DNA from 3 places in the Kitasatospora sp. NPDC001539 genome. Region 3 is predicted to be linked to each of the others. Evidence: riboswitches for the same ligand, from Rfam matches in the RefSeq annotation. Region 3 holds a riboswitch; each other region holds the start of a gene.
The links. Region 3 has a riboswitch for cobalamin ahead of ABT247_RS04275 (cobalamin biosynthesis protein). Riboswitches for the same ligand answer to the same signal wherever they lie in the genome.

Region 1 (10,140 bases), on a different contig from region 3:
GGGGCCGGTCCAGCTGGCCGGGATCGTGGTCGCACTGGCCGGCGTGGTGCTGGCCGGCGGCCCCGAGCGCGGCGGACCGTCCGCCGCCCGCACCGCCCTGGTGCTGACCCTGGCCGCCGCGTTCGGCTTCGGCGCCAACATGGCCCTGCTCTCCCAGGCCTCGGCCGGCGGCGGCCTGCTGCTCGCGCTGTGCGCCCAACGCCTCGTCAACATCGCCGTCGGCGGCGCCGCGCTGGTGGTGAGCCTGCGCGGCACCGACACCTCCGCGCTGCTGCCGGAGCTGCGCTCCCGGCTGCCCCTGCTCACCGGGGTCGGGCTGGCCGACGTCGCCGCGAACGCGGCGTACGCGGCGGCCTCGCACGGCGGTTCGGCAGCGGTGGCCGCGGTGCTCGCCTCGCTGTACCCGGTGGTCACCGCGCTGCTGGCGCGCGGGGTGCTGAAGGAGCGGCTGCGCCCGGTGCAGGTGGTGGGCGCCGGCCTCGCCGTGGCGGGCACCCTCCTGCTCGCGTCCCCCTGAGCCGGGCCGCGGCCCACGACCGCGGCCCACGACCGCGGCCCAGGACCTCGGCCCGCGACGGCTCCGCGGCGGCGGCTCAGGAACGTTCGGGCGTCCAGCGCTTCTCGACGCCCGCCAGCTTCCAGTAGGCGATCGCCGCGGCCCACACCACCACGAACAGCCCGGCGATCGCGTACCCGACGTTGTCCAGCGAGATGTCCGCGATGAAGCCGGTGACCGGGTCGGTCAGGTCGAGCTTCTCGTGCAGCACCCCGACCAGCTCGATGGTGCCGATGATGAACGCCACGGCGATCGACAGTCCGGTGATGGTCAGGTTGTAGTACACCTTGCGCACCGGGTTGGAGAACGCCCACTGGTACGCGAAGTTCATGAACGTCCCGTCCAGGGTGTCGAACAGGCTCATCCCGGCCGCGAACAGCAGCGGCAGGCAGACGATCGCGTACCAGGGCAGCCCGGCCGCCGCGCCCGAGCCGGCCATCACCATCAGGGTCACCTCGGTGGCGGTGTCGAAGCCCAGCCCCAGCACCATGCCCACCGGGAACATCTGCCCCGGCCGGGTGATGGAGCGGGTCGCGCGGTTCAGCACCCGGGCCATGAAGCCGCGCGAGTTGAGGTGCTCCTCGAGTTCCGCCTCGTCGTACCGGCCGGCCCGCATCGAGCGGAACACCTTGAGGATGCCGACCAGCGCCGCCAGGTTGAGCGCGCCGATCAGGTAGAGGAAGGCGCCGGAGGCCGTCGTGCCGACCAGCCCGAGCCACTTGTGGGTGGCCGACTCGTCGTCCATCAGCGTGTTCGCCAGCTGGGCGCCGCCGGCCACCAGGGCGGCCATGAGGACCACCATCGAGGAGTGGCCGAGCGCGAACCAGAACCCGACCGAGACCGGCCGCTTGCCGTCCGCCATCAGCTTGCGGGTGGTGTTGTCGATCACCGCGATGTGGTCGGCGTCGAAGGCGTGCCGCATGCCGAGGGTGTACGCGGTGATGCCCAGGCCCACCCCGAAGACCTGGGTGCCGACCGCGTACTCGTGGGGCGCGACCAGGAAGACCAGCGTCCCGAAGGCCACCACGTGCATGGCCAGGATCACCGCCATCAACCCGGCCGTGCGGACGGTGTCCTCGCGCTTCCATCTGAACGTGGGCAGGACGGAGGGGGCCGCCTCGGTCGGGACGGCGGTTTCGGGCAGGGTCATCGTCGGATCACGCTCCAGCACCTCGTGGAATGACTTCGTGAGATGCCGTGGCCGGTCTCCTGGCTTACGGGGCTTCCGGACCCGCCTTCCCAGGCGCACGAGGCGCCCAGTGGCACATGGGTACGGACGACTGTCCCCCGATCACAGTGGCGAGGGCCGCTCCGGACTGGGACCCCTGAGGGTCCGTCACCGGTCTTCCCGAGCACCACGGCGGGCTACACCGTAGGGCTCGTGCTTCACCCTCGCAAGGTTGCGCACCTGTGCAGGTGTGCAGGATCACAGGTCACCGCCTGCGAGAATGTGGGCATGCATCTCGTACCGGCCGACCGCGCGGGCCACCGCACCATCGACGGGCACCGGGTCTGCGAGGCCATCGCCGCGATCGGCGACACCGCGCACGTCCGGTCCTGGGCCGAGCGGTTCTCCCTGCTCGCCGACCCGGGACGGCTCGCCCTGCTGCTCGCCCTGCACCGGGCCGGCCCGCTCGCCGTCAGCGACCTCGCGGTCGCCACCGGCATGCGCGACCCCGCCGTCTCCCAGGCCCTGCGGCTGCTCCGCACGGCCGGCGTGGTCACCGGGGACAAGGACGGACGTGTGGTGCGCTACCGGCTCGTCGACGAAGGCATGCGCCCCCTCCTCGACGAGTGCGCCGCCGCCGAGCACCACGAGCCGACCGCCGCCGCGGGCTGACCGGCCGGATCGGCCCGCCCGCGCGGCGCCTGACACGGTGTTCGCCGGCGCACGCGGATCCCTTTGCCGGACTCCCCCGGCCGGTCGACCCGGCCCACGGACTGGGCGCGACGCGGACCGGCCGCTCAGGCCACCTGGCAGGTCGGGCACCAGAAGAGGTTGCGGGCGGCGTGCTCCTCGGTCCGCACCTCCGTGCCGCACACCAGGCAGGGCATCGCGGCGCGGCGGTAGACGTAGACCTCGCCGCCGTGGTCGTCCACCCGCGGCGGTCGGCCCATGGCCTCGGGGGTGTGTTCGGGCCGGACGGTGTCGATGCGCCCGGCGGCGACGCCCTCGCGCATCAGGGCGACCAGGTCGGCCCAGATCGCGTCCCACTCGCCGCGGGTGAGGTCGCGGCCCGCCCGGTGCGGGTTGACGCGGTGGCGGAACAGCACCTCGGCGCGGTAGACGTTGCCCACCCCGGCCAGCACCTTCTGGTCCATCAGCAGCGCGGCGACGGTCGTACGGCTGCCCGATATCCGGCGCCAGGCGGCCTCCGGGTCGGCGTCGGCGCGCAGCGGGTCCGGACCGAGCCGGGCGGCCACGGCGGCCTTCTCGGCGCCGGTGACCAGCTTGCAGGTGTTGGGGCCGCGCAGGTCGGCGTAGCCGTCGTCGTTGGCCAGCCGCAGCCGGACCAGGCCGACCGGATCGGGCGCCGGGCCGGTGCCGAAGGTGAAGCCGCCGTAGAGGCCGAGGTGGACGTGCACCCAGGCACCCTCCTCGAAGCCGAGGAAGAGGTGCTTGCCGGTGGCCTCCGCGCCGGTGAGCAGCTGCCCGTCGAGCACCTTGGCCTCGTCGGCGAACCGGCCCTGCGGGCTGGAGACCCGCACGGGACGGCCACCGAAGGCCGTACGGCTCTGGACGGCGAGGCGGTGGATGATGTGGCCCTCCGGCACGGGCGTCAGCTCCCCCTGGTGTAGGACGTCAGGACGGGGTCCATCATCGCAGCCGCCACCGACAGGCCGGGCGGGCGCCGCTGGTCAGCGGACCGGCATGCCCATCAGCCGGGCCAGGATGACCCGGTCCAGCTCGGCGGCCGTACCGGCGACGTCCAGGTAGGAGTTGTCGATGATCGGCAGCCCGGAGTTGTACCAGCCGGCCATCCGCCCGTGGATGCGCGCCACCTCCTCGTCACCGAGCCGCCGGTTGCCGCTGCGGCGGGCGTTGCGGCGCAGCACCGAATCCAGGCTGGGCAGCAGGACGACCGGGATCATGCCGGGGCCGATGTGCCGCTTCCAGCCGCCGAGGCCGATCGCCGGGCGGTCCGGGAAGACGGCGTCGTCGATGATGCAGGAGATCCCGTTGGCCAGGTAGTTGCGGCAGGCGAAGCCGCAGGTGCGGCGGGCCAGCCGGTACTGGGCCTCGGAGGCGTTGTTCCAGCCGGACTGCGGGTTGGCGAAGCCGGACTGCACCCACTCGCGCACGTCGTCCAGGCTGATGTGCGCGGTCGGGGTGGCGCGGTGCTCGGCCCAGTACCGGGCGACGGTGGTCTTGCCCGCCCCGGCGGGGCCGATCAGCAGGACGGCGATCGGCCCGGCGGGCGCGTGCCGCTGCGGGGAGTGGGTCGGGAGCTGGACGGGCGTGCCGGCGGGCAGCACGAAGTGCCCGGTGCCGCCGGCCGGAACCGGCGCGCTCGGCGCGGGCGCGGGGCCAGGGCCGGGAGCGGCGGCCGGGACGGGCGCAGGCGCGACCGGAGCCGGTGCAGCGGGCGTGACCGGAGCCGGCGCAGGAGCCGGTGCAGCGGGCGCGACCGGAGCCGGGGCAGGAGCCGGCCCGGGCCCGGCCGACGGCCGGACCGTCGGAGGCGGCGGAGGAGGCGGCGGGACGGGCGCCCCCGACGGGGACACCCTCGTACCGCCCCCCGGTGGCACCGGCGGAGCGGCGGGACGCGGCGGGACCTGCCCACCTCCGGCGTACTGCGTCACGGCACCTCCCGACACCCTTTCAGCGGGGACACTACACGGCGGCCCGGCGGCGGGCACAGTCCGCCACCGGGCCGCCGGCCCGTCCCGCTCACCGCGCGGCGAGCTGCTCCGCCAAGGCGCGCAGCGCCAGCTCGTACGAGCCGATCCCGAACCCGGCGATGGTGCCGGAGGCGACCGCGGCGATCACGGAGTTGTGCCGGAAGGACTCCCGGGCGTACGGGTTGGAGATGTGCACCTCGATCAGCGGCGCGGTGCGCTGCGCGGCGGCGTCCCGCATCGCGTACGAGTAGTGGGTGAACGCGCCCGGATTGATCACCACGGGCACCTTCCCGTCGGCCGCCTCGTGCAGCCACTCCACCATCTGCTGCTCGGAGTTGGTCTCGTGCACCTCGACCTCGAAGCCGAACTCCTCGCCCAGCGCGGTGCAGCGCTCGACCAGCCCGGCGTACGAGGTGGCGCCGTAGACGTCCGGCTCCCGGCTGCCCAGCCGGCCCAGGTTGGGCCCGTTGAGCACCATCACCCTGGTCACGCCGAGACCTCCGCGTACGCGGCGACCAGCAGGGACGGGTCCGGGCCCTCCAGCACGGAGGTCTTGCCGAGGCCGTCCAGGACGATGAAGCGGATCAGGTCGCCGCGCGACTTCTTGTCGATCTTCATCGCGTCCAGCAGCTTCGGCCAGGCGTCCGCCCGGTAGCTCAGCGGCAGGCCGACCGAGGCCAGGACGGTGCGGTGCCGGTCGGCCGTCTCGTCGTCCAACCGCCCGGCCAGACGGCCGAGTTCGGCGGCGAAGACCATGCCGATGGAGATCGCCGCGCCGTGCCGCCACTTGTAGCGCTCGTTGCGCTCGATGGCGTGGCCGAGGGTGTGGCCGTAGTTGAGGATCTCCCGCCGACCGGCTTCCTTGAGGTCCCCGGAGACGACGTCGGCCTTGACCTGGATCGCCCGGCGGATCAGCTCGACGGTGTGCGGGCCGGCCGGAGTCCTGGCGCCCTCCGGGTCGGCCTCGATCAGGTCGAGGATGACCGGGTCGGCGATGAAGCCGCACTTGATGACCTCGGCGAGGCCGGAGACGTAGTCGTGCCTGGGCACGGTCTCCAGGGTGCCGAGGTCGGCCAGCACGCCCACCGGCGGGTGGAAGGCGCCGACCATGTTCTTGCCCTCGGCGATGTTGATGCCGGTCTTGCCGCCGACGGCCGCGTCGACCATGCCCAGCAGCGTGGTGGGCATCGAGATCCAGCGCACCCCGCGCAGCCAGGTCGCCGCGACGAACCCGGCCAGGTCGGTGGTGGCTCCGCCGCCGAGGCCGACGACGACGTCGCTGCGGGTGAAGCCGGTCTGCCCGAGCACCGACCAGCAGTACGCGGCCACCTCGGCGCTCTTCGCCTCCTCGGCGTTCGGCACCTGGAGCGCGATCGCCTCGTACCCCTCGCCGAGCAGGTCCTCGCGGATCGCGTCGGCGGTGGCGGACAGCGCCTCCGGGTGGATGATCGCGACCCGCTTGGCACGGGTGCCGATCAGCGGCGCCAGCTCACCGAGCAGCTGGTGCCCGATCAGCACGTCGTACGGGTCGTGGCCGGCGCTCCCGCCGACGTGGATCCTGACGGTGTTGTCAGTCATGGGGGGTCTTCAGCTCCAGTGCTTCCAGTACGGCGTCCGCGACCTGCGCGGGAGTGCGGCCGGCGGTGTCGACCACGGCGGTGGCCACCTCGAGGTAGAGGGGGCGGCGGGCCTCCATCAGCTCGCGCCAGCGGGCCCGCGGGTTGACCGCCAGCAGCGGGCGCGGGGCGTCCAGGCCGACCCGCTTGACCGCGTCTGCCAGCGGCACCTCCAGGAAGACCACCGGCAGCTCGCGCAGCAGCTCCCGGGTGGTCCCGGCCATCACCGCGCCGCCGCCGAGCGCCAGCACCCCGCCGTGCCCGGTGGCGGCGGCCCGTACGGCCGCCACCTCCAGCTCGCGGAAGTGCGGCTCGCCCTCGTCGATGAAGATCTCCGGGATGGGCTTGCCGGCCAGCGCCTCGATGTCGGCGTCGGTGTCCCGGAAGCCGACGCCCAGACGCTCGGCCAGGGCCCGCCCGACCGTGGACTTGCCACTGCCGGGCGGCCCGACCAGGACCACGACGGGGGCGGTCATCGGACGATCAGGTGCTCGAGGTAGTTCTGCACGTTGCGACGGGTCTCCGACACGTGGTCGCCGCCGAACTTCTCGTTCACCGCGTCGGCCAGCACCAGCGCGACCATCGCCTCGGCGACGATGCCGGCCGCCGGCACCGCGCAGACGTCCGAGCGCTGGTGGTGCGCCTTGGCCGGCTCACCGGTGCGCACGTCCAGGGTCTGCAGCGCCCGCGGCACGGTGGCGATCGGCTTCATCGCGGCGCGCACCCGCAGCACCTCGCCGGTGGACAGGCCGCCCTCGGTGCCGCCGGAGCGGCCGGAGGTGCGCTTGACGCCCTCGGGGGTGGGGACGATCTCGTCGTGCGCCTTCGAGCCCGGCACCCGGGCCAGCTCGAAGCCGTCGCCGACCTCGACGCCCTTGATCGCCTGGATGCCCATCAGCGCGGCGGCCAGCCGCGCGTCCAGGCGGCGGTCCCAGTGCACGTGCGAGCCGAGGCCCACCGGCACGCCGTACGCGAGGACCTCGACCACGCCGCCGAGGGTGTCGCCGTCCTTGTGGGCCTGGTCGATCTCGGCGACCATCGCCTTCGAGGCGTCCGCGTCCAGGCAGCGCACCGGGTCGGCGTCCAGCCGGGCCTCGTCCGAGGGCAGCGGCAGCACGCCGGCCGGCGCCTTGGCGGCGGCCAGCTCGACCACGTGGCTGACGATCTCGATCCCGCAGGTCTCCTTCAGGTACGCGCGGGCGACGGCGCCCAGCGCGACCCGGGCGGCCGTCTCCCGGGCGCTGGCGCGCTCCAGGATCGGCCGGGCCTCGTCGATCGAGTACTTCTGCATCCCGGCCAGGTCGGCGTGGCCGGGCCGGGGGCGGGTCAGCGCCTCGTTGCGGGCCAGTCCGGCGAGCACCTCCGGGTCGACCGGGTCGGCCGACATGACCTGCTCCCACTTCGGCCACTCGGTGTTGCCGACCATGATCGCCACCGGGCTGCCCATGGTCAGGCCGTGCCGGACGCCGCCGAGGAAGGTCACCTCGTCCTGCTCGAACTTCATCCGCGCCCCGCGGCCGTAACCGAGCCGGCGGCGCGCCAGCGCGTCGGCCACCACGGCGGTGGTGACCGGTACACCGGCGGGCAGGCCTTCCAGCGTCGCGACGAGTGCGGGGCCGTGCGACTCCCCCGCCGTCAGCCAGCGCAACGTACCCAACGGAGCTCCTTCATCAGCGGACCGGTCCACGGCACCGCCGCGGCCCGCCCCGGACGTGCCTTGTGCCTGAATCCTTTCATGCCCCAGCGGCACCCGGGGTCACAGTCCGCGTGACGGACAGCAACCGGTCACCATCCGGCCGTGGAGTGACCGCAAGCTGCTGCCCGGGGCACGCTAGCGCTCGGCGAGCGCCTTCTCGCCCGCCTCGCGCATCGCCGCCAGCGGCCCGGGCGTGCGCCCGGTGAAGGCCTCGCTCTGCAGCACGGCCTGGTGCACCAGCAGGTCCAGGCCGCCCAGGACGGTCGCCCCGCGCTCGGCGCAGGCGGCGGCCAGCGGCGTCGGCCACGGGTGGTACAGCACGTCGAACAGCGCGCCGGGGGCCGCCGTCAGCGAGTCGGCGAACGCGTCGGTCGCCCCGACCGGCGTGGTCGAGACGGTCAGCGGCCGCTCCAGCGCCTCGGCGCCGCGCTCCCAGTCGGCGGTCCGCACGGCGACGCCGAGCCGCTCGCCGAGCTCGGCCATCTCCCGGGCCCGCTCGGCGCTGCGCACGTAGACCGTCACCTCGCCGGTGCAGATCCGGGCGAGCGCCGCCAGCGCCGAGGAGGCGGTGGCTCCGGCGCCCAGCACGGCGGCGGCCGGCACCTCGGTGATGCCGCGCTCGCGCAGCGCGGCGACCAGACCGGGGACGTCGGTGTTGTCCCCGGTCCGCCGGCCGTCGGGGGTGAACACGACGGTGTTGACCGCGTCCACCGAGCGGGCCGTGGCGCTGATCTCGTCCAGCAGCGGGATGACCGCCCGCTTGAGCGGCATGGTCAGCGACAGCCCGGCCCACTCGGCCTCGTCCAGCCCGGCGACGAAGCCCGGCAGGGCCGCCTCGTCGACCTCGAAGCGGTCGTAGCGCCAGCCCTCCAGCCCGAGCGCGGCGAACGCGGCCCGGTGCAGGTCCGGCGAGAGCGAGTGGGCGATCGGCGAGCCGAGGACGGCCGCCCGGTGCTTGCTGGTCAACGCTGCCCCTCCATGGGCCGGTTACCGGTGCGGACTACTTGCTGGTGCAGTGGCCGCGGGCCTCGTCGAAGCCCTGGCCGGCCGCCTGGCAGTACTCCTTGACGTTGGCGTAGTGCTCCTTGCTCGTCTCGGCGAAGCGGGTCTCGGTCGGGGACATCGCGATGAAGTACAGCCACTTGCCGTCCGCCGGGTGCAGCACCGCGTTGATCGCATCGTCGCCCGGGTTGGAGATCGGCGTGGGCGGCAGGCCCGGGTTGAGGTAGGTGTTGTACTTGTTGGACGCGTCGTCCATGTCCTTCTTGGTGAGGTCCTTGCGGCCCAGCGAGTACTGCAGCGTGGTGTCCATGCCCAGGCGGTGGTGGGTCTCGGGCTCGTTGGCCAGGCGGTTCTGGATGGTCTTGGCCATCTTGGCGAAGTCCGCGGTGTTGTTGCCCTCGCGCTGCAGGATGCTCGCCTCGGTGATCACCTCGTAGGCGTTCTTCAGGCCGACCGAGGCGGCCTGCCCGTCCAGCGCGGCGTACTTCTCGGTGGCGTTCTTCACCATCTGCTTGAGCAGGTCCTCGGGCTTCATGCCGTCGGCGATGTTGTAGCGGGTCGGCCAGAGGAAGCCCTCGACGTTGCCCTGGGCGTAGCCGGGCAGGCCGAGGTCGTTGATCTGCGCCTTGGCGACGTTCGCCGTGGTGCCCTTCTGGAGCTTCAGCTTGGCGTCGATCATCGCGTAGATCTCGGAGGAGTTCTTGCCCTCCGGGACCACCAGGGCCGCGCCGCCCGCCTGGTCCAGCAGTTCCTTCAGCGCGGCGGCCGCCGACATCTCCTTCTTCATGCCGTAGTAGCCGTACTGGATGGTGCCGCACTTGGGCTCGGCGTTGCAGGCCTTGGTGAACGCGTCGACGCTCTTGACCACACCGGCGTTCTTCAGCACGAGGCCGATCTGCCCGCCGCCCGCGCCCTGCTTGACCTCGACCTGGACGGAGCCGGAGCCCTCACCGGTGAAGTCCGGCGGCGGCCCGAAGTGGTCCTGGTAGAAGCCGTAGCCCCACCAGCCGGCGCCGCCCATGGCGCCGAGCAGCACCAGCGCGACCAGCAGGCAGGCGCCGCCGTTGCGGCGGCCGGCCTTCTTGCCCTTCTCCTTGCGCTTCTTCTGGGCCTCGCGGGAGTCGTCCTGCGCGCCGAGGAAGCCGGACTCCGGGGCCTCGGCGTGCTCGTCGAGGTAGCCGTCGTCCTCGCGGTGGCCGTCCTCGCGGTCCTCCCACTCCTCGACGGCGGGCTCCTGCGCCGCGCCGACCGGGTCGGCGCCCGCCTCCAGCGCGGCGGCCTCGGCCTCCCAGTCGATCCCGTCCGGGCCGGGGCCGGCGGCGGGCGCGGCCTGGGCGGCGCCCTGCTGCTGCGGGGCCTGCTGCTGGGCGGGCGGCTGCTGGTACTGCTGTTGGTACTGCTGCTGGAACTGCTGCGGCACGCCCTGC
Region 2 (10,140 bases), on a different contig from region 3:
GCTCCGGGGTGAGGGTCGGGGTGTTGACCGGCACGGGCGCGGCGGCGCGGGCGGTGCCGGACGCGGCCTGGGCGATGCGGGTCGCCGGGCGCGAGCGCAGGTAGTAGGTGGTCTTGAGACCGACCTTCCACGCGTACGCGTACATCGAGCTGAGCTTGCCGATGGTCGGCGCGGCCATGAACAGGTTCAGCGACTGGCTCTGGTCCAGGTACGGCATGCGGGCCGCGGCCAGGTCGATCAGCGCGCGCTGCGGCAGCTCCCAGGCCGTCCGGTACAGCGAACGGACCTCGGCCGGCAGCCAGTTGAACTCCTGGACGGAGCCGTTGGAGTCGCGCAGCGCGTCGCGGGTCTGCTGGTCCCAGACGCCGAGCTCCTTCAGCTCGCGCACCAGGTACGGGTTGACCTGCAGGAACTCGCCGCTCAGCGTCTCGCGCTTGAACAGGTTGGACACCTGCGGCTCGATGCACTCGTACACGCCGGCGATCGAGGCGATGGTCGCGGTCGGGGCGATCGCGAGCAGCAGCGAGTTGCGCAGGCCGGTCTCGGCGATGCGGGCGCGCAGGGCCGTCCAGCGGTCGGCCCACTGCGGGGCGGCCGTCGGGAAGTGGTCGATGTGCAGTTCGCCGCGGGCGGCGCGGGTCTCGCCGTACGCCTCGTGGCGGCCGAGCTGCTCGGCGAGGTCGGCGGAGCGCTCGTAGGCGGTGAGCATGATGCGCTCGGCGATCAGGGTGGAGAGGGTCTTCGCCTCGGCGGAGTCGAAGTCGATCCGCAGCTTGAAGAAGACGTCCTGGAGGCCCATCACGCCGAGGCCGACCGGGCGCCAGCGGGAGTTGGACGTGCCCGCCTCGGTCGTCGGGTAGAAGTTGATGTCCACCACGCGGTCGAGGAAGGTGACGGCGGTGCGGACGGTGGCGTCCAGGCGCTCCCAGTCCATCGCGCCCAGCAGGTCGTCGGCGGTGGCGCCGGCGGCGACGTGGGCGCCGAGGTTGACCGAGCCGAGGTTGCAGACGGCGGTCTCGGAGTCGTCCGTGACCTCCAGGATCTCGGTGCACAGGTTGGAGGAGTGCACCGTGCGGCCCGGCAGCGCGGTCTGGTTGGCGGCCCGGTTGGAGGCGTCCTTGAAGGTCATCCAGCCGTTGCCGGTCTGGGCGAGGGTGCGCATCATGCGGGCGTAGAGGGTCTGCGCCGGGATGGTGCGCACGGCCTTGCCGGCCTGCTCGGCCTTGCGGTACGCCTCGTCGAAGTCGGCGCCCCACAGGTCGACCAGCTCGGGGACGTCGGCCGGGGAGAACAGCGACCAGTCCTCGTCGGCGTTGACCCGGCGCATGAACTCGTCCGGGATCCAGTGCGCCAGGTTGAGGTTGTGGGTGCGGCGCGCCTCCTCACCGGTGTTGTCGCGCAGCTCCAGGAACTCCTCGATGTCGGCGTGCCAGGTCTCCAGGTAGACGCAGGCCGCGCCCTTGCGGCGGCCGCCCTGGTTGACCGCGGCGACCGAGGAGTCGAGGGTGCGCAGGAACGGGACGATGCCGTTGGACTTGCCGTTGGTGCCGCGGATCAGGCTGCCGCGCGAACGGATGCGCGAGTAGGACAGGCCGATGCCGCCGGCGTGCTTGGACAGCCGAGCGATCTGCGCGTAGCGGTTGTAGATCGAGTCCAGGTTGTCCAGCGGGGAGTCGAGCAGGTAGCAGCTCGACATCTGCGGGTGCCGGGTGCCGGAGTTGAAGAGCGTCGGAGAGGACGTCAGGTACTCCAGGCGGCTCATCAGGCCGTACAGCTCGGCCACCTCGCGCACCGACTGCTCGGAGTCGCCGACCGCCAGGCCGCAGGCGACGCGGAGCAGGAAGTGCTGCGGGGTCTCGATGACCTTGCGGGTGATCGGGTGGCGCAGCAGGTAGCGGGACTGCACGGTGCGCAGGCCGAAGTACTCGAAGCGGTCGTCGCCGTGGGCGTCGATCAGCGCGTCCAGGGCGGCGGCGTGCTTGGCGACGAAGGCCGCGGTGGTGTCGCCGATCAGGCCCTCGGCGTGGCCGACGGCGATCGAGGCGGAGAAGGAGACCGCGCCCTGGCTGTTCGCCTCGTCCACGATCTCCAGGGCGAGCAGGCGGGCGGCCAGCTTCGAGTACTGGGGGTCCTCGGCGATCATCGACGCGGCGGCGTCCACGGCCAGCCCGCGCAGCTCGGCGAAGTCCGAGCCGGCGTGGCGGCCGCGCAGCGCGGCGGCGGCGACATGGCCGGGGTCGACCTCGGTGAGGTCGGCGCTGCGGTCGGTGAGCAGCCGCAGCAGCGCGCCGCCGGGGTCGGAGACCGTCGGGTCGGTGAAGGCGGTACCGGAGCCCTGGGCGGGCAGGGTGGCTGAGGCAGCGGTGGTCAAGGCGCTCTCTCCTGGCGGCGATCGGCGGCGGTGATCGGGTGGCACCGGGCCGATCTGGGCAGGGGAGCACGGCGCGAACGCGGAGCGCGTCGCGCGACGGTGTCTCCCCGGCCCGCCCGCGAGGCCCGGAGGGGTACTGCTCGTGCTGGCGCGGCCTCTGCGGGAGGGCCGTGGCGCACGCCGCCGGCAGGTACTCGGACTCGCGGGCACGGCTGCTGGAGCCGCCCGCACACCGCTGCGGGGCAGTCCCGGATTCCCACCGGGTTCCCCTGCATCGACAGCAGGAGTGAGCATACATGTAGTGGTGTCTCAGTGATGCGGCACCAGATGTTGTGCGGCGCGGTGTGTCGGGGCGATGACCGGCGGTACCGGGCGAGTGGCCGTTCGTGGCCGTCCGGGGCCCGGATCCGGGCGTTCGGCCGGGCCTGATCCGCCCCGGCGCCCGGTCTCCACCCGCCCCTGATCCGCCCCCGGTCCCCGGTCTCCACCCGCCCCGGCGCCCGGCCCTCGCCCGCCCCGGCGCCCGAGCCGATCGCACCGCGCCCGGGCCCGGCCGACCCGGCGTCAGGGCCGGCTCCGCCCGGCGCCCGTCCGGGTTTCGATACGGATCGGTCACCGGGGGGATCAGCGGTCAGGGGGATGCCCTACGATCTGGGCGCATGAGCGACGGAACTGGCGTACCTGGGCAGGGGCCGCAGGGAACGCCCCCCGCCGGGTCGGGGGGCGCACCGAATCATCAGCCGCCGGGGACGGGCCCGGTGGCGCCGCCGAGCGGCGGTTTCGGCCCGCCGCCGGCCTCCTACGGGCCGGTGGTGCCGTCCGCGCAGCCGCTCTCGCAGCCCGTTCCGCCGGTGCCGCAGCCGGTCGCGCAGCCGCAGCCGCAGCCGCAGCCGCAGCCGCAGCCCCAGGCCGTGCCGCAGGCCCAGCCCGTCCCGCAGCCGATGCCGCCGCAGCCCCAGCCGGTGCAGCCGATGGCCGCCGCCCCCCAGTGGCAGCAGCAGCCGGTGCCGCCGCAGCGCGTCGAGCCGGACTGGGAGGCGCTGGCGGACCGCAACGAGGCCGCCGCCAAGCGCAAGCGCCGGATGAAGGTCATCGGCATCGTGGCCGCGGTCGTCGTGGTGGGCGGCCTGGTGGCGGGCGGCGCGGTGCTGCTGGGCAAGAAGGACGGCCCCAAGGAGGCCGGCGGCGGGCCGACCCCGGCGCCCACCTCCGGCCGCCCGACCCCCGGTCCGTCGAGCGCCACCCCGGGCGGGCAGGCTGACGACCCGTCGAAGCCGATCTGGGAGGCCGCCACCGATCCGGCGCCGCAGGACGCGGGGGCGCTGTTCTCCGCGACGCAGGTGACGATCAACGGCGCGACCTGGACCCGGACCGTGGTCTCGCTGGACCAGCCCTGCTGGGACGGCAACTCCACCACCGGCGGGCTGGGCAAGGTCCTCGGCGACCAGGGGTGCCAGAAGGTGCTCCGGGCGACGTACGTCTCCGGCGACAGCGCGGTGACCGTCGGCGCCGCGGTCTTCGACCACAAGATCCAGGCCGAGACCGCGATGAAGAACTTCACCGGCCAGCTCAAGGGCCTTCCCGCGCCCGGGGCCCCGGCGTTCTGCGCCAACGCCGGCTGCCCCGGCACCCACAGCAGCCTGGGCCGGTACGCCTACTTCACCGTCGAGGGCTCGGCGAAGGGCGGCAACGCCCCCGACGCCACCGCGAGCGCGGCGGCCTCCGGGTTCGCCGAGCACGTGAAGGGCCAGCTGCTGCAGCGGGCCAAGGCGGCGGGCTCCGCGACGCCCGGATCCCAGGGCACGCCGCAGGGCACGCCGGCGGCCACCCCGACCGGCTGACGCGCCGGCACCCCCGGTGCGGCAGGAGCGTTCGCCGGGACCGGGGGACTGTGGCAGGCTCTCACGGAGTCATTCGTACGCGTGTTCCGGTTGCGTCCGTGGGGGTCGGTACCGGCGAGCAACCGGAGGAGCGGTCGTGGCCCTGCCCAATGCCCTGCGCGGCAAGTCCGCCGTCCTGGCCGCGGCCGGGATCGTGGTCGTCGCGGGCACCTTCGCGCTGCTGGGCCGTGACGACCGGGTCGACGGGACCCAGCCGGTGCGGGTGCCGGTGTCGGTCGGTGCCCCCGGGCGCACCCTGCCGCCCGACGTGGGCCGGGACCTCCTCGCCCGGGACCCGCAGGCCTCACCGAACGCCCGCGCCGTCGAGCAGTTCCTGACCGACCTGGAGCGCCAGGCCCGTACCGGGCAGAGCGGCGGGACGGTGATCGGCCAGCACGTCGAGGCGCACAACGAGCGCAACAACCCCGAGTACGGCGACTACCGCGGCACCAAGCAGGTCGGCTACTACTACAAGAAGGCCGCCGACATCACCGGGAAGCTGCCGGGCTTCCTGGAGACCGACCTCGGCCCCGGCTACGGCCAGAACGCCTGGGGCGTGGGCAACCCGCGCTCCTACTCCGCCGGCCGCTGGCCCACCTGCCGGACCGGCTGGCAGTACACCGATGACGCCGTCGACCTGATGGCCGCCGTCTGGTCCGGCCACCCGCGCCCTGACGACGGCACCTACGACAGCTCCGGCGTCCAGCAGAACTGCGACGGCAGCAGCACCGAACTGCCCGACAACGGCGGCGCGCCCGCCGGGATCGTCGGCATGTCCTTCCACGAGCCCTACCCCGGCTCGGACGTCAAGTCCTTCGACCGGGTGCTCTGCGCGAACTCCCCGGCGGCGAAGGACCCGGGCTGGTTCGGCCGGGTCGTGGACGCCGCGCACGACACCGCCGAGTACCGGGCGCTGATCACCGACCTGTCGTACCTGGCCGACCACCTGGAGTACCTGGCCGCCCACGACGTGCCCGTGCTGCTGCGCCCCTACCACGAGATGAACGTGCAGGACTGCTCCCGCCGGTTCTGGTGGGCGGGCCAGAAGCCGGCCGACTACCAGGCCCTGTGGAGGATCACCTACAAGTACCTGGTGGAGACCAGGGGGCTGCACAACCTGCTGTTCGTCTGGACGCCGGTGTCCTGGGACGGCGCCCCGGGCGTGGACCCCTGGGACTACTACCCCGGCGCCCAGTACGTCGACGTGGTCGGGGTCGACGACTACAGCGGCAGCCCGGCGCACCCGATCGGCACCGGCGAGGTGTGGACCAAGCGCTACTACGACGGACTCGCCGCCTACGACAAGCCGCGGATGCTGGCCGAGTCCTTCGCCGTCCCCGTCAACGCCCGCCAGCCGGACACCCTGCGGCGCACGCCCTGGACGATCTGGACGGTCTGGGGGCAGTCGCTCACCGCCGCCAACCTGGCCCCGGACCAGCCGCGCAACGCGGCTGCGGACGTCAACGCGACCTACCACAGCCCGCTGGCGATCACCGGCGGCTCGGGTGCGTTCGGGGGGACCGTCGACTGGGGCGGGCTGCACGTCCGCTGAGATCCACCGGATCCCGCCGGGGGCGCCCGGGGACGCTCCGGGATCCGCCGAACGGGCGGAATTCCGGGTCCCTTGCGGCGTGTGGCATCCTGTGGCGGCGAAACCGAGGGCTGCGTGCACGGTCGGGTGAGGGTCCGAAGGGGCGGGGGTAGGGGATGGCACAGACACGTCCGATACGCGGGGGCGGTGGTCTCGCGGTCGGTTGGGGTGCGGTGCTGCTCGGTTGGGCGGCGTACAACTGCTTCGGCCAGGTCGGCTTCGCCGCCTACCTCAAGGGCATCTTCTACTACGGCGGCAGCTCGGTGGCCGCCGAGACCGGGAGCCTCAACTACGGTCTGCTGTACCTGGTTGCGGGGATCCTGCTGTTGCGCGGGCGCAGTTGGGCACTCGGGGTGGCGGCAGGCGTGGCGCTCGTCGAGGGCTACAACCGGGTGCGCAGCCTGACCGGCGCGCTGCTGGACCGGCCGCAGCGGGAGTGGTTCACCGGGACCACCGAGGGCTGGCTGAAGCTCGCGACCTTCGCGATCGGCGTGGTCGTCACCACGGTGCTGATCCTGCTGCTGGCCCGCTCCGCGCGGGGGGAGCGGCCGGAGGCCGCGCCGGCCGGGGAGCCGCACTGGTCGATCATGCAGACCGTGCCGTCGGCGCCGACGCCCGTGCCGTACGGCCAGCCGCAGCCCGGATGGCCGCAGCAGCAGCCGGCCCAGCCCGTCTGGCACCAGCAGGTGGCACCCCAGCAGCCCCACGCCCAGCCCCAGCGGCAGCCCGCCGGCTGGCCCCCGGCGCAGCCGCAGCCCCCGCAGCCGCAGCCCCCTCAGCCGGTGCCGTACGCCCAGCAGCCCACGCATACGGCGCCGTCGTACCAGCCGACCGTCGCCCAGCAGCAGTGGCCCGCCGCGCCGTCCGGTCCCGGCCCGGGCGGGGCGGCCCCCGGACCGGTGGCGCCCGGCCCGGGCGTGCCGCCGCCGGCCGACACGCCGCCCGCGGACCGCCCGCCCCAGGCCTGACCGCTCACCGACGACCCGCGCCCCAGCTCGGGGCCGGACCGACACCAGACGAGGAACGACTTCCGACCATGACGACGACAGCCCCTGCGCGGACGGTGCTCACCACGTCCCGGGAGGCCGCCCGGCTCGCCGAGCGACAGATGTCGTGGAAGCCCCGGGTGCTGCCGTTCTACGTCGCCTTCCTGATCATCTTCGCCTTCTCCCTCTGGGCGTACGTCCCGAACCCGACCCCGCTCGGCTGGGCGATCACCATCCTGTGGGGCATGCCGGTGTTCGGCGTGCTGATCGGCTTCCAGGGCGTGCTGATGGTCCGCCGGCGGCTGCGCCAGGTGGACAAGATGACCCCGCCGGCGCCGGTCGAGGACGACTTCCTGATCGTGCTGGTGCCGACCATCGGCCGCCACGACACCTATCCGGCGCTGGAGCGCTCGGTGCTCTCGTACGTCGAGCACCTGCCGCCGTACTTCCCGTGGATGCGGGTGGACATCCTCACCGAGGAGGGCTGCGCCGCCGCGGAGAAGATCGACGAGCTGGCCGAACGCCACCCGCTGATCCGGGTGGTGACCGTGCCGAAGGCGTACGAGACGGCCAACGGCACCAAGTTCAAGGCCCGCGCCAACCACTACTCGCACGAGCTGCGGATCGAGGAGGGCGAGGCCGAGGACGACGTCTGGGTGCTGCACATGGACGACGACACCGGCGTCGGCCCGGACACCGCCGCCGCGGTCGCCCAGTTCGTCAACCGGCAGCGCCGCGCCGGTGACGACGCCAAGCACATGGCCCAGGGCATCCTGACCTACCCGCGGGAGAACGCCGTCTCCACCTTCACCTGGCTCGCCGACGCGATCCGCCCGGCCGACGACATCGCCCGCTTCCGCGCGATGACCGGCACCGGTACCCCCATCGCCGGCGTGCACGGCGAGCTGCTGATCGTGCGCTCCTCGGTGGAGGCCACCATCGGCTGGGACTTCGGGCCGAAGACCATCGTCGAGGACGCCCAGATGGCGTTGAACTTCTGCCAGCGCTACCCGGGCCGCAGCGACTGGTTCAACGGCCGCTGCTACGGCGCCTCCCCGGCCGGCGTCAAGGACTTCCTCAAGCAGCGCGAGCGCTGGGCCTGGGGTCTGGTCGCGCTCTGCTTCAACAAGACGATCCCGTTGCGGTACCGGCTGTTCATCGGGATGGGCATGGTCAGCTGGGTGCTCGGCCCGCTGCAGCACGTCGGCCTGGTGCTGATGGTCGCCTGGTTCACCGGCACCTGGAACACCTCGCCGGTGACCCAGTCGGTGGTGCTGCTGTGGGCGATCAACTTCGCGTACGTGATCTGGACCTACTGGGAGGGGCTGCGGCTGAACGTGGTCTCCTCGGCCAACCACCGGCGCAAGTGGTGGGAACCGATCGTCGTGGTGGCCTGCATCCCGCTGTTCTCCTTCCTGGAGGGCTGGGGCGGCCTGCGGGGACTGATCAAGTTCCTCAAGCGCGAGGAGAACAAGTTCGTCGTCATCGCCAAGCCGGCCTGATCGGAAAGCACGACTGTGAAACGCCCCGCGATCTTCGTCCTGCCGACCCTGGTGCTCGGCATCACCGTCGCCGTCCCGGTGGTCTGGGGTGACCATCCGATCAGGTTCGACCACCGGCGTCCGACCGAGGTGCACTGGGCCGGCGCGCCGACCGAGCAGGGCCGGGTCTGGGGCTTCGGCAAGGACGCGCCGCCGGCCCCCGCGGACACCGGCCCCAAGGTGGCCCGACCGTGGACCAAGGGCAGCCCCGAGTGGGGCGTGCAGGTGTACTGGCTGGACGACCCGGCGGACCCGGACAGCTTCGTCCAGGGCAAGGTCGACCGCATCGTCAAGTACGTGGTCGGGCTGAACGCCAACTCGCTGTCGGTGACGTTCCCGTACTACACCACCGGCACCAAGTCGAACGCCGTCGCCGCCCGGCCGACCTCACCGACGCCGGAACGCCTCGCGCTGCTGCTCGACGCCGCCCACCGGGCCGGCCTGCGCACCACCGTGCGTCCGATCATGGACGAGGAGGTGTTCGACTACGTGCACACCCTGAAGTGGCGCGGCAACATCGCCCCGACCGACCGGGACGCCTGGTTCGCCAGCTACGCCGCCTTCCTGGCGCCGTACCTGAAGACCGCGCAGGACCACTCGGTGGCGGAGTTCACGATCGGCACCGAGTTCAACTCGCTGGAGGGCGACCCGCACTGGCAGGGCCTCATCGACGAGGCCCGGAAGGCCTTCCACGGCGAGCTGGTGTACGACGCGAACTTCGACAACTGGTCCAAGGGCCCGATAGCGGTCCCCGCGGACGGGACGGGCGCGGACGCCTACCCCCCGGCGAAGAACGCCGACGACGACGCTCCGATCGCCGACCTCAAGGCCAGTTGGAACGCCTGGCTGGACAAGCGCGGCAAGGGCCCCCAGCCCACCACCAAGCTCACCGAGGTGGGCATCCCGGCGCAGAAGGGCGCGTACAAGACGCCCGGCGAGTACTACAAGAAGACCGAGCTGAACGAGGCCGTGCAGGCCACCTGGTTCACCGCGGTCTGCCAGGTGGCGCAGGAGCGCAAGCTGCGCGGACTGTACTTCTGGTCGCTGTACTTCGGCATCGACCCCACCCTGCCGACCACCCCGGACACCCCGCGGATGGACTACGCCGGGCGCCCGGAATCCGAGAAGGCGATCCGCGACTGCTTCGCGCAGACGTACGAGGTCCCGCAGCAGTAGCGGTCCCCGAGGGTTCCGGGCCGGCGGCTCGATCCCGGGTACGGCCGCGGTCCGCTTACGGCTGGGGCCGGGCTACGGCTGCGTCTCCGCCGGGTGGTCGCCGGTCCCGGCGGTCGCCCGGCCGGTCGGCGTCCTGGTCGGCTTGGCCGGGGTGGACCGGCCCGTCGGCCGGGTGGTCGCCGTGGGCGTCTGGCCGGCCCTGGGCGTGGCGGTCGGGGTAGCCGTCGGGGTCGGCGTGGCCGCGGGGGTCGGGGTGGGCTCCGGGCCCGGGTGGTCCGGCCGGGCCCCGGACAGCGCGTCCGCGATCTGCTTCTCCAGCCACGGGGTCACGAACCGCATGCCGGCCGGCGTGAGGTGCACCCCGTCGTTGGCGGGGGTGACCCGGTGGCCGTCCTTGTCCCGCCAGACGCAGGTGTCGTACGGGCAGTAGAAGGTGTCCAGGTCGAGCAGCGTGACGGTGCCGCCGGAGGACTTCACGAAGTCGCCGACCTGCTGGTTGTAGCAGGTGCCCCAGGTCTTGTTGATGGCGCCGTTCTCGACGCGCTCGTTCATCAGCAGCACCTGGGCGCCGGGCGCGCGGCGGCGGACCTGCTCG
Region 3 (10,140 bases):
CCCGGGCTGCCTCAGAGCAGCGGGGTGAGCCAGCGCCGGAGCAGTTCGGTGTAGTGGTCGGGGGCCGAGTTCCACAGCGCCGCGTGCTCCCCGCCCGGGAAGGTCTGGAGGTTGACCAGCTGCGGACGGGCCGCGGCGAGGCGCTGGGCGGCGCCGAAGGGGGCGGTCCGGTCGCTCGGACTGTGCAGTACCAGGGTCGGCACGTGCAGGTCCGCGCCCTCGACGAGGCGGGAGAAGTCGGCGAGGTCGACGCCGGTGCGGCCCTCGGCCGCGAGCGCGCCGAGTTCGGCCGCGGCGCCCCTGAAACCGGCCCTGGCGGCCTCCCGGCGGGCCGAGGCGGGCAGGTCCAGGACGGGCGAGTCCAGGATCAGCCCGCTGATCGTGCGGGCCCAGGCCGAACGGGCCGCCGTGTGCAGCGCCATGGTCGCACCCAGCGACCAGCCGTAGAGGATCACCCGGCCGGCCCCGCGGTCGAGCGCCAGCCGTACCGCCGACTCGACGTCGCGCCACTCCGTCGCGCCGAAGTGGCTGAGGCCGTCCGGGGAGGCGGGGGCGCCCGCGTCCCCGCGGTAGGTGACGGCCAGCACGGGCAGGCCGAGGCGCTCGAGCAGCGGCAGCACGGGCAGGGTCTGCTGGCGGTCGGCCTCCGTGCCGTGGACGAGGATCACCCAGGTGCCGCGCTTGCCCTCGAGGTACCAGGCCGGGAAGGTACCCAGCTCGCCGCGGGCGCCGATCTCGGTGAACGGGAGACCGAGCGCCTCGGCCGGGTCGCCGAGCAGCACCCGGGGGGTGAACCGGACCTCGGTGCCGGGCGTCAGGGTGCCCCGGTCCGCCCGGACCAGCCGCCGGGTGACGCCCCGCTGGTCGCTGTGGAGGATCTCCTCCACCACCGCGTGCCCGCCGTCCGCCCACTCGACCGCCCAGCGCCCGCGCCGCAGGCTCTCCGGGCGGCGGGTGAAGGTGACCCGCCCGGTGGCGACGCTCTGCACCAGGAGCGGGCCGCTCTCCTGCAGGGCCGTCCCCGCGCCCGGCCCGGACCCGGGACTGACCATCCGCTCGGAGGCCCGGCGGCCGATCACCAGGACGGCGGCGGCCCCGGCCCCCACGGCGGCGGCCGCCACCACGGCTGCGGTTCCCCAGCGCATATCGTTCCCCGCTCTGTTCGCGGACCGGTCGGTGTTCGTGCACCAGTTCACCGGGGCCCGGCACCCCGCGGCCACCGGACTGGGCCGTCCGGGCTACGAAAGGCCGAAAAACAACGTCCGATCAGACCGGAACGGCCGTCGGCTGGGCCGCGAGGAGTTCCCAGAAGCGGGGGGTGAGGGGCACCGCCGGGGTGCGGGGCCCGCTGGGCATGCCCCAGTGGGCGGGGACGTGGTGCTCCTGCGCCAGCACGAGCAGGACGGCGGCGAGCTCTCGCTCGGCGACGGGGACGAGCCGGGTGAGCGCGCGCAGGTGCGGCTGCCAGCGGCCGGCGACGCACTGGCGCAGCAGGCGGTCGAGCGCCTCGGCGCGGCCGGTGGCCTCGACCAGCTCGGTCAGCCGCAGGCCCAGCACCACGGCGAGGGCGTAGGTCTGCTCCGCGTCCCCCTCCCACCGGCCGGTCAGCTCGGCCTGCTGGTAGGTGGGCAGCAGCATGCCGACGCGCTCGGCGACCGTCTCCGGGGGGAGCTCCCGGGCGATGCGGTGGTCCCGCAGCCGGGTCGGGCGGCCGTCCATCAGATCGGCCGCGGAACACCACAGGGCCCGGGCGAGGGCGATGAACTCGGCCTCGCCCGGGCGCAGCTCCCCGCGCTCCCAGGCGAGGACGTGACCGGCCAGGAGCCGTACGCCGTGGGCGGCCATGCCCTCGGCGACCTGTTCGGGGGTCAGGCCGAGGCCGACGCGGTGGATGCGGGCGGCCTCGGGGGAGAAGGGCACCGGAAGGGGGGCGGCGGCGTGGGGCTTTCTGCGGCGCATGGCACCGAACCGTAGGGGCGCCCCTCGGCGCGCCCCCAGCCCCCGAACGCACGAACCGGGACTGACGAGCCCTCGGCCGCGCTGGTCGATCGCACAGGACGGCGCCCCGCCTCCGTGTGGCCGACCACCCCGCCTCCGTGTGGCCGACCGCCCCGCCTCCGTGTGACCAACCCCTCCGTGACCTCGGTTGACGCGTGGAACGGCCGCGTGATGGGATCCTGGGGCCAAACGGAGGCATGGAGAGGAAGCCGGTGCGAGTCCGGCGCGGTCCCGCCACTGTCACCGGGGAGCACGCTCGGAAAGTGCCACGGCGGGCCGTCAGGAGCCGCTGGAAGGCCCGGGAGTGCGTCCGACCCGGAAGCCAGGAGACTCTCGCCCCCGGTACGTCGATCCAGGGCGCGGACCCTGAGTGAGGACACCCACGCGATGCAGGCTGCCCCGCCCCGCCGGCCCCCGAGCTGCCCGCCGCCGTGCGCCCGCTGACCCGCGCCGCCGCCTTCGCGCTGGGCGCCGTCGCGGGCTACGCCGCCGACTCGCGCTTCGCCGACCCGCGCCGCGGCCACCCGGTCGCCCTCTTCGGCAGCGCCGCGACCCGCCTGGAACGGCGCCTGTGGCGCGACGACCGCGCGGCCGGAACGGCGTACACGGCACTGTGCGTGGGCGCGGTCGCGGCCGGCGCGCTCGCCCTGGACCGCACGGTCGGGCGCCGACCGCTGGGCCGGGCGGCGCTGGCCGCGGCGGCCACCTGGACGGTGCTCGGCGGCACCTCGCTGACCCGGGAGGCGCGGACCGTCGGCCGTTCGCTCGCCGCGGGCGACCTGGCGGCCGCCCGGGAGCGACTGCCGCACCTGTGCGGGCGGGACCCGAGCGCGCTGGACGGGCAGCAGATCGCCCGGGCGGTGGTCGAGTCGGTGGCCGAGAACACCGCCGACGCCGTGGTGAACGCGCTGACCTGGGGCGCCCTCGCGGGCACGCCGGGCCTGCTGGCCTTCCGCGCGGTGAACACCCTGGACGCGATGGTGGGCCACCGCTCGCCCCGCCACGCCCGCTTCGGCTGGGCCTCGGCCCGGCTGGACGACGTCGCGGGCTGGCCGGGCGCCCGGCTGACGGCCCTGCTGACGGTGGCCGCCGCCCCGGAGCCCGCCACGGCCTGGCGGATCTGGCGGCGCGACGGTTCGGCGCACCCGAGCCCGAACGCGGGGCAGGCCGAGTCGGCCTTCGCCGGAGCGGTCGGCGTACGGCTGGGCGGGACGCTGCGGTACGGCGAGCGGTTGGAGCACCGCCCGGTGCTGGGCACGGAGTTGCGGCCGGTGACGGTGGACGACATCGAGCGGGCCTGCACGCTGTCGCGGCGGGTGGGCGCACTGGCGCTGGGTACGACGGTCGCGGGGCACGTCCTGCTGCGGCTCCTGGGGAAGAGGAGTGGGACATGACGAACGCGCTGCTGGTCGCCGGGACGACCTCGGACGCGGGCAAGAGCGTGGTGACGGCCGGCATCTGCCGCTGGCTGGCCCGCCAGGGCGTGCGGGTCGCGCCGTTCAAGGCGCAGAACATGTCGCTGAACTCCTTCGTCACCGCCGACGGCGCCGAGATCGGCCGCGCCCAGGCGATGCAGGCGCAGGCCGCCCGGGTGGAGCCGGAGGCGGCGATGAACCCGGTGCTGCTCAAGCCCGGCGCGGACGGCCGCAGCCAGGTGGTGCTGCTCGGCAGGCCGGTCGCCGAGGTCGGCGCGCTGGACTACCGGGAGCGCAAGCCCGTCCTGCTGGAACGCGCCCTGGAGTGCCTGGCGGACCTGCGCCGCCGCCACGACGTGGTGGTGTGCGAGGGCGCCGGCTCGCCCGCCGAGATCAACCTGCGCGACCGGGACATCGCCAACATGGGCCTGGCGACCGCCGCCGGACTGCCCGTGGTGGTGGTCGGCGACATCGACCGCGGCGGGGTGTTCGCGGCGATGTACGGGACGCTGGCACTGCTGTCGGCCGAGGACCAGCGGCACGTCGCCGGCTGGTTCGTCAACAAGTTCCGCGGCGACGCCCGGCTGCTCGCGCCCGGCCTGGAGATGCTGCACGGGCTGACCGGCCGTCCGGTGCTGGGCACGCTGCCGATGCTGCCGGGGCTGTGGCTGGACGCCGAGGACTCGCTCGACCTGTCGACGGTGGTCGACCGGGTGGACGGCCGCGGCCCGCTCGGGGCGGACGTGCTGCGGGTCGCCGTGGTGCGCTTCCCCCGGCTGTCGAACTTCACCGACGTGGACGCGCTGGCGCAGGAGCCGGGCGTGCTGGTGCGCTGGGCGACCAGACCGGAGGAGCTGGCCGACGCCGACCTGGTGGTGCTGCCCGGGACCCGGGCCACCGTGGCCGACCTCGCCTGGCTGCGCGACCGCGGCCTGGAGCCCGCCCTGAAGGCGCGGGCGGCGGCCGGACTGCCGATCCTCGGGGTCTGCGGCGGCTACCAGATGCTGGCGCACTCGATCGACGACGAGGTGGAGTCCCGGGCGGGGCTGGTCGAGGGGCTCGGCCTGCTGCCGACCCGCGTGCGGTTCGGCGCCGAGAAGGTGCTCGCCCGGCCGGCCGGCGAGGCGTTCGGACAGCGCGTCGAGGGCTACGAGATCCACCACGGGGTCGTCGCCGTCGAGGGCGGCGAGGCGTTCGTCTCCGACGGCCGGGGGCAGGCCCTGGACGGCTGCCGGGTCGGCCCGGTCTGGGGCACCACCTGGCACGGCGTGCTGGAGAACGACGGCTTCCGCCGCGAACTCCTGCGCGAGACGGCCGCCCTGGCGGGCCGGGCGTTCGTCCCGGCACCGGACACCTGCTTCGCCGAGGCGCGCGAGGCCCGGCTGGACCGGCTGGGCGACCTGATCGAGGAGCACGCGGACACCGACGCGCTGTGGAAGCTGATCGAGGGCGGGGTGCCGGCGGCCGGATCGCTGCCGTTCCTGTCGCCCGGGGCACCTGGGAGTGACGCATGACCGACGTCCGCTATCCGTTCACCGCGATCGTCGGCATGGCCGACCTGCGGCTCGGGCTGCTGCTGAACGCGGTCTCCCCGGCCGTGGGCGGGGTGCTGGTGCGCGGCGAGAAGGGCACCGCGAAGTCCACCATGGTGCGCGCGCTGGCCGGGCTGCTGCCCTCCATCGCCACCGTGGACGGCTGCCGCTTCGCCTGCGACCCGGCCGCGCCGGACCCGCAGTGCCCGGACGGCCCGCACTCCGCCGCCACGAGCGGTGAACGGCCCGCCCAGCTCGTCGAGTTGCCGGTCGGCGTGGCCGAGGACCGGATCGTCGGCTCGCTCGACCTGGAGCGCGCGCTCGCCGAGGGCGTCAAGGCGTACGAGCCCGGTCTGCTCGCCAAGGCGCACCGCGGCGTGCTCTACATCGACGAGGTGAACCTGCTCCAGGACCACGTGGTGGACCTGCTGCTGGACGCCGCCGCGATGGGCCGCTCGTACGTCGAGCGCGAGGGCGTGTCGGTGCGGCACGCGGCACGCTTCCTGCTGGTCGGCACGATGAACCCGGAGGAGGGCGAGCTGCGGCCGCAGCTGCTCGACCGCTTCGGCCTCACCGTCGAGATCGCCGCCACCAGGGACCCGGCCGAGCGCGCCGAGGTCGTCCGGCGCCGGCTCGCCTACGACGCGGACCCGGCCGGCTTCGCGGCCCGGTTCGCCGACCAGGAACGCGAGCTCGCCGAACGCATCACCGCCGCGCGGGAGTTGCTGCCCGAGGTCGAGCTGACGGACGTGGCGCTGCGTCAGATCACCGCCGTGTGCGCGGCGTTCGAGGTGGACGGGCTGCGCGCGGACATCGTGATGGCCCGCACGGCGGTCGCGCTGGCCGCCTGGGCGGGGCGGACGCAGGTGCTGGAGGAGGACGTCCGCAAGGCCGCCCAGCTGGCCCTGCCGCACCGGCGACGCCGCAACCCCTTCGACGCTCCGGGGCTGGACGAGGAGCAGTTGGACCGGACGCTGGAGGAGCACGCCCAGCCGGACGAGCCGGAGCCCGAGGGCGACGGCCCGACGCCGGACGGGGACGGGCCGGGCGGGGACGGGCCGGACGGCGGACCGGACGGCGATGGCCCCGACGGCGGACCGGACGGCAATGGCCCGGACGGCGGCCCGGACGGCGGGGGCGCGCCCGAGCCGTCCGACGGCGGCGTCCCGGCCCCGGAGCGCTCCACCGCGGACGGGGACCTCCCGCCGCAGCAGCCCGTCCCGGCCCAACACCCCGCGCCCGCCCGGGAGTCCGCGCCGGTCGCGGCCGGCGACCCGTACCGGACCCGGCTGTTCACCGTGCGGGGCACCGGCCACGGCGCCCAGGGCCGCCGCTCCCCCGCCGAGACCACCGGCGGGCACACCGTCCGCGCCCGCCGGCCGCGCGGCCCGCTGAGCCGGCTGCACCTGACCGCGACCCTCCAGGCCGCCGCGCCGCACCAGGTGGCACGCGGGCGGGACGGCCGGGCACTGGTGCTGCACAGGGACGACTTCCGCGAACAGGTGCGCAAGGGGCGGGAGTCCAACCTGGTGCTGTTCGTCGTGGACGCCTCCGGCTCGATGGCCGCCCGGCAGCGGATGACGGCCGTCAAGGGCGCGGTGCTGTCCCTGCTGATGGACGCCTACCAGCGCCGCGACAAGATCGGCATGATCACCTTCCGCGGCACCGGCGCCGAGCTGGCGCTGCCGCCCACCTCCTCCGTCGAGGTCGGCGCGGCCCGGCTGGAGTCGCTGCCCACCGGTGGCCGGACGCCGCTGGCCGAGGGGCTGCTGCGGGCGCACGAGGTGCTGCGGGTCGAGCGGCTGCGCGACCCGGACCGGCGCCCGCTGCTGGTCGTGGTGACCGACGGCCGGGCCACCGGCGGCGGGCGGGACGCGCTCGCCCGCTCGCACCGCGCGGCCGCGCTGTTCGCCGCGCAGGGCACCGCGAGCGTGGTGCTGGACTGCGAGTCCGGACCGGTCCGGCTGGGCCTGGCCCGCACGCTGGCCGGACGGCTCGGCGGCAGCGCCGTCAGCCTGGACGAGCTGCGCGCCGAGGGCGTGGCCTCGCTCGTCCGCGACAACCGCGCCGTGAACCGTTCGACCACTTCGATGCGAAAGGCGGCCTGAGCCCCATGCCCAAGGGTGTCCCCGAGAGCGTTCCCGACGACGGCCTGACGACCCGCCAGCGCCGTACCCAGCCGATCACCGCCGTGCACACCGGCCCCGGCAAGGGCAAGTCCACGGCTGCGTTCGGCATGGCGCTGCGGGCCTGGAACCAGGGCTGGTCGATCGGGGTGTTCCAGTTCGTGAAGTCCGCCAAGTGGAAGGTCGGCGAGGAGAACGCGCTGCGCGTGCTCGGCGCCTCCGGCGAGGGCGGCACCGTCGACTGGCACAAGATGGGCTCCGGCTGGTCGTGGATCCAGCGCACCGCCGAGCAGGAGATGTCCAGCGAGGAGGCCGCCAAGGAGGGCTGGGAGCAGGTCAAGCGCGACCTCGCGGCCGAGACCTACCGCTTCTACGTGCTGGACGAGTTCACCTACCCGATGCACTGGGGGTGGATCGACCCCGAGGAGGTGGTCTCCGTGCTCGCGGACCGCCCCGGCAGCCAGCACGTCGTCATCACCGGCCGGTACGCGCCCGAGCCGCTCACCGGATTCGCCGACCTGGTCACCGAGATGACCAAGGTCAAGCACCCCATGGACGCGGGCCGCAAGGGCCAGCGCGGTATCGAGTGGTAGGCCGTTGAGCACCGTCCCCCGCCTCGTCGTCGCCGCGCCCTCCTCCGGCGCCGGCAAGACCACCGTCGCCACCGGCCTGATCGCCGCGCTCGCCGCGCGCGGGCTGGCGGTGTCCCCGCACAAGGTCGGCCCGGACTACATCGACCCGGGCTACCACGCACTCGCCGCCGGCCGCCCGGGCCGCAACCTGGACGCCTTCCTGTGCGGGCCGGAGCGGATCGCCCCGCTGTTCCTGCACGGCGCGGCGGGGGCGGACGTCGCGGTGGTCGAGGGGGTCATGGGCCTGTTCGACGGGGCCTCCGGGCGCGGCGAGCTGGCGTCCACGGCGCACGTCGCCAAGCTGCTGCGGGCGCCGGTGGTGCTGGTCGTCGACGGCTCCTCGCAGTCCCGGTCGGTGGCCGCGCTGGTGCACGGCTTCGCCTCCTGGGACCCGCAGGTGCGGCTGGCCGGGGTGATCCTCAACCGGGTCGCCTCCGACCGGCACGAGCAGCTGCTGCGGGAGGCCCTGGAGGAGGGGTCAGGCGTCCCGGTGCTGGGCGCGCTGCGCCGCTCGGCGGCGGTCGCCACGCCCTCCCGGCACCTCGGGCTGATCCCGGCGGTGGAGCGCTCGGCGGAGGCGCTGAAGGCCGTCGCGGACATGGGCGAGCTGGTCGCCTCCTCGGTCGACCTGGACGCCCTGCTGGCGCTCGCCCGGACGGCACCGGACCTGGACGCCGAGCCGTGGGACCCGTCGACCGAGGTCGCACCGGTGGCCGGGCGGCCGCGGATCGCGGTGGCGGGCGGCGCCGCGTTCTCCTTCTCGTACGCCGAGAACGCCGAACTGCTCGGCGCGGCGGGCGCCGAGGTCGTCCCGTTCGACCCGCTGCACGCCTCCGCGCTGCCCGAGGACACCGCCGGGCTGGTCATCGGCGGCGGCTTCCCCGAGCTGTACGTGCGGGAGTTGAGCCGGAACTCCGAACTGCGCGGGGCCATCGCGCGGTTCGCCGCCTCGGGCGGGCCGATCGCCGCCGAGTGCGCCGGACTGCTCTACCTGGGGCGGGAGTTGGACGGCCTGCCGATGTGCGGAGTGCTGGACGCCGTGTCCCGGATGACCGAGCGGCTCACCCTCGGCTACCGCGAGGCCGTCGCCCTGCACGACTCCCCGCTCGCCCCGGCCGGCACCCGGCTGCGCGGACACGAGTTCCACCGGACGATCTGCGAGCCCGGCGCGGGCGAACACCCCGCCTGGGGCTGGCACCTGCCGACCGGGCCCCGCACCGAGGGCTTCGCGGGCGGGCACGTCCACGCCTCCTACCTGCACCTGCACTGGGCCGGAGCGCCCGCGCTGGCCTCCTCCTTCGCGGCCGCGGCCGCGGCGTACCGGGCGGCGGGTCAGGCGGCGGGCCCGGAAGCGGGCCGGGCGGCGGGCCCGGGGGCGGGCCGATAACCCCGCGCATGTCGGCCGGCCCGCTCCTAGGATCGCGCGCATGAACGTCATCGTCCTCAACGGCGGCTCCAGCTCCGGCAAGTCGAGCATCGCCCGCCGCCTGCAGGAGCTGCTGCCGGAGCCGTGGCTGCACCTGGGCGCCGACACCATGGTGGCCGCGCTGCCGCCGCGGCTGCTGGACGGCGGCGGGGGCATCGGCGGGCTCCAGGACGGCGACGGCACGGTGGAGGTCGGGCCGGTCTTCGCCGCCCTGGACGCCGCCTGGACGGCCGGGGTCGCCGCGATGGCCCGGGCGGGTGCGCGGATCGTGGTGGACGAGGTGTTCCTCGGCGGCCCCGCCTCGCAGCAGCGCTGGCGGGCCGCCCTGGAGGGCCTGGACGTGCTCTGGGTCGGGGTGCGCTGCGATCCGGCGGTAGCCGCGGCCCGGGAGGCCGGGCGCGGCGACCGGGTCGCCGGGATGGCCGCCGCGCAGGCCGAGTCGGTGCACCGGGGCGTCGCCTACGACCTGGTCCTGGACACCTCGCAGGCCTCGCCCGACGCGTGCGCCCGACTGGTGCTCGCGCGGGTGGCGGGCCCGCGCTGACGCTCGCGGAGGGGCGGCCGCTGCGGTTGACTGGCCGCGACCGCAGTCCGCTCCGCCCGGAGGCACCCGCAATGGCCAGGCAGTTCACGTACACCGCCGAGATCAGCTGGACCGGCAACCGGGGCACCGGCACCAGCGACCCCCGCTCCTACTCCCGTGACCACGAGGTGTCCGTCGAGGGGCTTCCGGTCATCCTCGGCTCGGCCGACCCCGCCTTCCGCGGCGATCCGGGCCGCTGGAACCCGGAGCAGTTGCTGCTCGCCGCGCTCTCCCAGTGCCACCTGATGTCGTACCTCTACCAGTGCGCGGTGAACGGGGTCGTGGTGACCTCGTACGTCGACCGGCCGGTGGGCACGATGGCCGTCGCGGCAGGGCGCGGGCACTTCACCTCGGTGGTGCTGCACCCGCGGATCGAGGTCGCCGAGGAGGGCATGACGGAGAAGGCGCTCGCCCTGCACGCGGAGGCG

Region 1: linked by a shared signal. The riboswitch ahead of nicT (Nickel transporter NicT) and the one ahead of ABT247_RS04275 (cobalamin biosynthesis protein) in region 3 are both predicted to bind cobalamin.
Region 2: linked by a shared signal. The riboswitch ahead of ABT247_RS19975 (ribonucleoside-diphosphate reductase subunit alpha) and the one ahead of ABT247_RS04275 (cobalamin biosynthesis protein) in region 3 are both predicted to bind cobalamin.

Annotation. Positions count from the first base shown of each region.
Region 1 is NZ_JBEPAK010000006.1:21,416-31,555, forward strand. Features, by position in the region: gene ABT247_RS02655 (EamA family transporter) at 1-517, shown strand, start outside; gene nicT (Nickel transporter NicT) at 594-1,706, opposite strand; cobalamin riboswitch at 1,739-1,931, opposite strand; gene ABT247_RS02665 (ArsR/SmtB family transcription factor) at 2,013-2,396, shown strand; gene ABT247_RS02670 (Fpg/Nei family DNA glycosylase) at 2,522-3,331, opposite strand; gene ABT247_RS02675 (AAA family ATPase) at 3,416-4,306, opposite strand; gene aroQ (type II 3-dehydroquinate dehydratase) at 4,449-4,877, opposite strand; gene aroB (3-dehydroquinate synthase) at 4,886-5,977, opposite strand; gene ABT247_RS02690 (shikimate kinase) at 5,970-6,491, opposite strand; gene aroC (chorismate synthase) at 6,488-7,672, opposite strand; gene ABT247_RS02700 (shikimate dehydrogenase) at 7,847-8,677, opposite strand; gene mltG (endolytic transglycosylase MltG) at 8,712-10,140, opposite strand, start outside.
Region 2 is NZ_JBEPAK010000124.1:9,327-19,466, reverse strand. Features, by position in the region: gene ABT247_RS19975 (ribonucleoside-diphosphate reductase subunit alpha) at 1-2,347, opposite strand, end outside; cobalamin riboswitch at 2,540-2,671, opposite strand; gene ABT247_RS19970 (hypothetical protein) at 3,130-4,212, shown strand; gene ABT247_RS19965 (glycoside hydrolase family 26 protein) at 4,349-5,803, shown strand; gene ABT247_RS19960 (hypothetical protein) at 5,959-6,810, shown strand; gene ABT247_RS19955 (glycosyltransferase family 2 protein) at 6,879-8,330, shown strand; gene ABT247_RS19950 (glycoside hydrolase family 113) at 8,346-9,545, shown strand; gene ABT247_RS19945 (SGNH/GDSL hydrolase family protein) at 9,618-10,140, opposite strand, start outside.
Region 3 is NZ_JBEPAK010000011.1:12,560-22,699, reverse strand. Features, by position in the region: gene ABT247_RS04285 (alpha/beta hydrolase family protein) at 12-1,145, opposite strand; gene ABT247_RS04280 (helix-turn-helix domain-containing protein) at 1,267-1,959, opposite strand; cobalamin riboswitch at 2,202-2,330, shown strand; gene ABT247_RS04275 (cobalamin biosynthesis protein) at 2,430-3,392, shown strand; gene ABT247_RS04270 (cobyric acid synthase) at 3,389-4,927, shown strand; gene ABT247_RS04265 (putative cobaltochelatase) at 4,924-7,053, shown strand; gene cobO (cob(I)yrinic acid a,c-diamide adenosyltransferase) at 7,059-7,664, shown strand; gene ABT247_RS04255 (cobyrinic acid a,c-diamide synthase CobB) at 7,669-9,090, shown strand; gene cpt (chloramphenicol phosphotransferase CPT) at 9,131-9,673, shown strand; gene ABT247_RS04245 (OsmC family protein) at 9,745-10,140, shown strand, end outside.